Methylotuvimicrobium sp. KM2: one gene and its partner. The protein of the gene in region 1 interacts with the protein of each later gene in a pairwise test. Links are inferred from orthologs where the notes say so. Each region holds a gene or a part of one and is shown on either strand. Other genes may lie near its edges.

The links.
Region 2: the proteins of dprA (region 1) and recA interact in binary tests that used the Bacillus subtilis proteins (3 or more experiments, as listed by UniProt). The link is inferred for Methylotuvimicrobium sp. KM2 from one-to-one orthologs.

What each region holds. Positions count from the first base shown.
Region 1 is NZ_CP150634.1:4,199,704-4,202,821, forward strand. What follows is about bases 329-3,118. They hold dprA (DNA-processing protein DprA), read right to left. Parts: upstream 2,355-3,118; coding sequence 1,302-2,354; downstream 329-1,301. Other genes in these bases: topA (type I DNA topoisomerase), read right to left, coding at 329-667; WJM45_RS17740 (DUF494 domain-containing protein), read right to left, coding at 686-1,153; WJM45_RS17750 (LysM peptidoglycan-binding domain-containing protein), read right to left, coding at 2,399-3,118. Also shown: more of topA, read right to left, coding at 1-328. UniProt on the Bacillus subtilis protein: Protein that helps load RecA onto ssDNA during transformation. Binds cooperatively to circular ssDNA, is able to bridge different segments of DNA. Favors the loading of RecA onto SsbA- or SsbB-coated ssDNA and formation of RecA-DNA filaments.
Region 2 is NZ_CP150634.1:3,638,889-3,642,074, forward strand. What follows is about bases 196-3,053. They hold recA (recombinase RecA), read right to left. Parts: upstream 2,216-3,053; coding sequence 1,175-2,215; downstream 196-1,174. Other genes in these bases: alaS (alanine--tRNA ligase), read right to left, coding at 196-270; WJM45_RS15310 (regulatory protein RecX), read right to left, coding at 354-857. Outside these bases: more of alaS, read right to left, coding at 1-195. UniProt on the Bacillus subtilis protein: Multifunctional protein involved in homologous recombination, DNA repair and competence.

The DNA of each region.
Region 1 (3,118 bases):
ATTGCTCGACTTTTTCACCTTCGAAATGAGTCAACTTAGCCTTGAAAGCTTGCTCTTCAGCACTCAATTCGGCATCGATCGTCCAATATTCGCGGCTTTTGAATGCTTCGATTTCCAATTCGCGCTCGACGATCAAGCGCAACGCGGGGCTTTGCACGCGCCCGGCCGAAAGGCCTCTGCGGATTTTTTTCCACAACAGCGGCGACAGATTAAAGCCCACCAAGTAATCCAGGGCACGACGAGCTTGCTGGGCATTAATTAAATCGATCGACAGCTCGGCCGGGTTTGCAATCGCCTCGGTAACGGCTTTTTTGGTGATCTCATGAAAGACGACGCGATGAACCGGTTTATCCTTTAGCAGTTTTTTATCCTTGAGCAATTCGTATAAATGCCAGGAGATCGCCTCGCCTTCCCTATCCGGGTCAGTTGCCAGATACAGCGCTTGAGCTTGCTTGATAGCCTTTGTTATCGCTTGAACATGGCGCTGATTCCGATCGATGACTTCATATTTCATCGCGAAGTCATGTTCGGGATCGACCGCGCCTTCTTTCGGGACTAGGTCGCGAACATGACCATAGGAGGCTAGAACATGGAAGTCCTTGCCTAGATACTTTTCAATGGTTTTAGCTTTTGCAGGCGATTCTACAATAACGAGATTATTACTCATTCAGTTAGGAAAATACGATTAGTGTAAGTAAGCCGGGATGAGATCATAGACAATGTCCTCCATTCTTGAGAATGCGATTTCTTCGTCGGGCTGACTGAGCAACACCATCAGTACGATCCATTTCAATTTTTCCAATGAAATTTCTTCATTTTCCAAGGCCATCGCGCGATCGATTACGATTTCGCGGTTGGCATGCGATAAAATGCCGCTGTGTTCAATGAACATCAGAAAATTACGGCATTCCAAATCCAGTTTTTCTTGTTCCTGACTGGAAAAAATCCGAAATGCGGTCGGCACCGTCGGCGTAATCTGTCCTTGCAGGCTAAGCGATTCGAGCCAATCAAAAGCCTTGACCACTTCGACTTGATCGAATCCCGCTTCTTCCAGCTCTGTTTTTATCAACTCGTTATCCGGCAGGATATCGATCTCATCTTCCATATAGTTTTCAAACAGATACATAATTACATCAAAAATATTTTCTTTCATAGCGGGTCTTCTTTAAATAAAGTTTCTATACGGAACCCTTCACTCCGCGAGAGGGATTCCTTTTTGGAATCGATCCGATTCCTCCGTTTTCAAAGCCTGTGTCGGCAAAAAACGGCGGCACTTCTTATACTAAGTCGTCATGCTGCGTTTATTTAACTCGGGTATAACAGCCACCTGAAACGGATTCTACGTATCCTTGAAGCTCCAAAACCAGCAACATCGACGAAATGACTTCGACCGGTAGCCCGGTATTTTCCACTAAACTATCAACGGAAGTGGGACTGAACATAATTAGATTCAATAATGTTTGCTGCTCAAGGTCAAGCGTTGTTTGTCTCAATTCCGTAAAAATATCCCTATCTATATGATTATAAAAATTTAATTCTTCAAGGATATCGCGGGCGGTTTCCACCAGTTTAGCTCCCTCCCGAATCAAAGCGTTACATCCTCTTGCCAAGGGATTATGAATCGAACCCGGAATCGCGAACACTTCGCGGTTCTGCTCCAAAGCCATGCGCGCAGTAATTAAAGAGCCGCTTTGCTTGGCTGCCTCCACTACCAGTAGCCCGATACATAAACCGCTGATAATTCGGTTTCGTCTAGGAAAATGATCGGCTTTCGCCCCGGTTCCGGGAGGAAACTCTGAAATCATTGCGCCATGATTAACAATTTCAGTCGCCAGTGCTCTATGACGCGCCGGATACACTCGATCTAGGCCGGTTCCCGCTACGGCAATCGTGTAACCTTGAGCTTGCAAGGCTCCTTTATGCCCGGCGGCATCGATACCCAAAGCCAATCCGCTGGTGATCACAAAGCCCTCTCTTGCCAAGGCTTTAGCAAATTCGGCGGCGGTGTCGACACCTAAATGGGAAGGGTTTCGACTACCAACGATAGCGATTTGAGGAAGCGCCAAAATATCCGGATTTCCTCTAATAAACAATAATGGCGGCGGATCGGCGATTTCCTTTAACTGCGGTGGATAACAAGGGTCGGCTAAAGTCACCGCCAAATGTCCAGGTTGCTCCAACCAACGCAAATCCTGCTCTACCCTGGTCCAATCGGGATTCCGTATCGATTGAACGACCGAATCCTTTAACCCGAGAGCGGCCAATCCACTGCTTGACTCGGAAAACAATTGCTGAGGAGTATGACTGTCGAGCGTTTTAAGAAACGACCGACAGCCGAAACCCGGCGTGCGCAATAAAGCAAGCCAGTATTTGATATCGGAGGAAATTTGAAAATTTTTCAGGGGGTTTGAACTTTATCTAAGACATGAATCGCTTGACGCGCATCCATTACCAACGCATAACTAATCCGATCGAAGGTTCGGAAAATCATCAAGGTTCCGGCCAACTCATTGGGTAGTTGAATCGTATCGTTCCTTATTTTACTAAAAGGATCTCGAACGGATTTCCCTTTCTTGTAAATATCGAGCACATGCCCGACTTTCAGGCCATCCGATGCTCCCTTATCGATAGCAACGACATTATAGCGCCCAATTTGAGTAACGCCATCCAGCACACTAATAATACTACCTTGTATTTCGGATTCCGGCGACTTAGGGAAGTAATGCAGGGTAAAATCGCCTTCTTGGTGCGGCATTAGCCTGTCGCCCATGCGAATCTCGCTGGTCGAACGCGTAACAAGCAGCGTTGCGGGATCGCCGGGCTCTTGTAGCGTCGTATTTGCAACAAACTTCGCTTCATACCCCAAAACTTCTTTGGTCTCGGCACTGACGAAAGTATCGCCTTTACGATAAATCGTATAGGTCAAGCTTTCCGGCTTTTCGATCGCACGAACATAAACACGATCGCCCGGGCCCGCGACTAGATGTTCGCCTGCGAAATCGATGACGTAAGGCGAATTTTCCAAATCATCCTGCCCAACCACGCGCGGCGAGGCCAAATATTTGGCGATTTTTTCGGAAGGAATTAACTCGATCGCATCAATGAGATCCATTTCACG
Region 2 (3,186 bases), 560 kb from region 1 along the record:
TGTATGATGCCTCGCCGTATAACCGACATTTTCCAAGTCGTTATGTTTGCCGCCGGCACGAACGCAACGCTGACTGGTCGCGGCACGCGTGTAGTCGCGATGTTCTCGGCCGAGGAACACATCTTTGAATTGCACCATACCGGCATTGGTAAACAACAATGTCGGGTCGTTACCCGGAACCAGCGAACTGGAGGGTTGGATGGAATGTCCGCGTTGGCGAAAAAAATCCAGGAATGCGGAACGCAATTCCGAACTGCTCATGTTTTTCATCATCTTCGAATACTAAATGTTCTTGGAATTACTTAACCCAGCTTTAACAAATGTAGTGACTAGGACTATAGAGTTGAATATTATCATCTATTTTTCAATGCCTTACCATCTCCGAATGTTAAAGCTTGGTTAATTTTAATGTTCAAGTGTTCGGGCAAAACCGCGATCATGCCACCGGAAAACCCTCGTTGCAATAAAAACCGGCTTCGTTTACTCCATTCAGACAACGTTATCGCGTCTTCTTGCCGATATTTTTTTCGATACACCTCTAGCAAAACATTTAACCAACTACCCGCTGTTTCCGTAACGATTTCTTGCAAATCAAAGTTTTCTATTCCTAATTGTCGAAGCTCATAATCGATACGATTCGGGCCGAAACCCTTTTCGATTCGTTGACGCGCGTAACATTCAGCGAAACGGCTATCGCTCAGCCAATCTTGCTCGGCCAAATCGTCCAGTACGCGGTCTATCCTATCTTTATCGAATCCTCTCGATAATAATTTGTTTTTCAATTCCAGACGGCTGTGTTCACGACGCGCCAATAATCGTAAACATACATCTTTAATCAACTTAAGCTCGGCGTCCATGCTACTCCCTTTATACTCAAAAAATGGATGACTTTATGAAGATATGGGGGGGGCTGCCGAAGAGTCCCACAGTTGTAATATACCTTTCGCACTTCAAATTTCGGCAGTGCCGAAGGAGGCCTCGGGGGTGCTCGGTAAAGGCTTTGCCAGCATGAAGCTGGCATAGAGCCTACAGAGACGTATTTACCCAGCACCTAAATTCCATAGCCCTTTAGCTATGTTTAATATTATAGCTAATTTAGGTGCTGGGTTTACGGCGTCCTTTGACGGGCACCCCGAGGCCGAATTTTCATCTACGAGTATAAGTTCGCCAAATTTTATTTTTCCGGAAGAATCTCTTCATCTGCTTGCTCAGCCGGCACGCGCAACGCAGCAAAAGCTTCGGCTCTGATTTTCGCCTCGATATCCGCCGCTTTTTCGGGATGCTCTTTCAAAAACTGTTTAACATTGTCCTTGCCTTGCCCGATTTTTTCATCGTTGTAGCTATACCATGAGCCGGCTTTCTGTATAAAGCCGTAAGATACGCCTAAGTCTACTAATTCTCCATAAAAGGACACACCTTCACCATAAAGAATCTCGAATTCAGCCTGCTTGAAAGGCGGCGCTACTTTATTTTTAACGACCTTGACGCGGGTTTCGTTGCCGATCACTTCATCGCCTTTTTTAACCGAGCCGATGCGACGAATATCCAAACGCACCGAAGCATAGAATTTTAAGGCATTGCCGCCTGTCGTCGTTTCCGGACTGCCGAACATGACGCCGATTTTCATGCGAATCTGATTGATGAATATCACCAAGGTATTCGAACGCTTGATATTAGCGGTCAACTTTCTGAGCGCCTGAGACATCAAACGGGCTTGCAAGCCCATGTGCGAATCGCCCATATCGCCTTCGATTTCGGCTTTCGGGGTGAGCGCCGCAACCGAATCGACAACGACGATATCAACCGCTCCCGAACGAACCAGCATATCGGTGATTTCGAGCGCCTGCTCACCGGTGTCGGGTTGAGAAACCAATAAATCGTCTACGTTGACGCCGATCTTTTCGGCATAACCGGGATCGAGCGCATGCTCGGCATCGACGAACGCCGCGGTTCCGCCCAGTTTTTGCATTTGCGCGATAACCGATAAAGTCAATGTAGTTTTACCTGACGACTCCGGGCCGTAAATTTCAATCACCCTTCCACGCGGCAAACCTCCGCATCCTAAAGCAATATCCAAGGATAAAGAACCGGTCGAGACAACCTGGATATCTCGAGAAGCGGCCACATCGCCCATCCGCATAACCGAGCCTTTGCCGAATTGTTTTTCGATCTGCATCAAGGCAGCGCCAAGTGCTTTTTTCTTGTTCTCATCCATTTATATTGCCCTCATTTAAACTGGTTTCTATTTAGAAAACACTCTGCTGCAAAATGTCTTCTGTTAGGCGTTCGCTGTTTCTTTCCAAAAGCAAAATTCATACTATACCTTTCGCACTTCAAATTTCGGCAGTGCATAAGGAGGCATCGGGGTGCCGGCAAAGGCTTTGCCTACATGGATGTATCCACGGCGCCCTTTGACGGGCCACCGGTGCCGAATTTTGATCTACGATGGGTATAAATTTAAAAAAACCACCTATCCGATCTTTGCCACTGGAAGAAGCGGTATTGCTAGTCATCGCCTTTCAATTAAGCGATAACAGCCATCGCTAAAAAGGGCTTATTATGACATAGCGTATTTTATTTGGCACAGCTAATGTGTCTCATTCAATTTAAACGACTTAGGAACGAGCATGAAATAAGCCAGGCAACCGACGCCACGATTTTTGTTCGTATTCAAGGCGCGAACGATACTTTGCAACTAAGGGTTTCGTAACAAATAACTTCTCGATTATTCATCGTTCCTAAACGCTGCACTCGCCGTTACACATAAGTCGTAGATACCGTCATGCCATCTTGGCGAATAAGACCTCGATACCCTTTATTTGTTGCTTAACGTACCCGGCTTCGAAATCGCGACGAAGGCGTCGCTCCCACAAGGGGCCGGATGCTCTGTGGGAGCGATCCCCAGATCGCGATTTCGGAGCCACTGATGTTCAATATCCACAGATTTATCAAACAGCACCGTTTCCAGGTCTACGATGACCTCTGTTTAGCAAGTTTACCGATACTTATGTATAACGATGAGCGCAGAGCATGGGAACGATAAACTTCTGTGGGATGTGCACAAGCCGTGAGAAACATTTAGGGACGTTATTTTTTACCGCATCCTAACGCCTTTCTTAGACCGCCATCTCCTCATTCAATCTCAGTGCCGGTTTCATGGTTGCACCCCAACCTTTTACAGCCCCG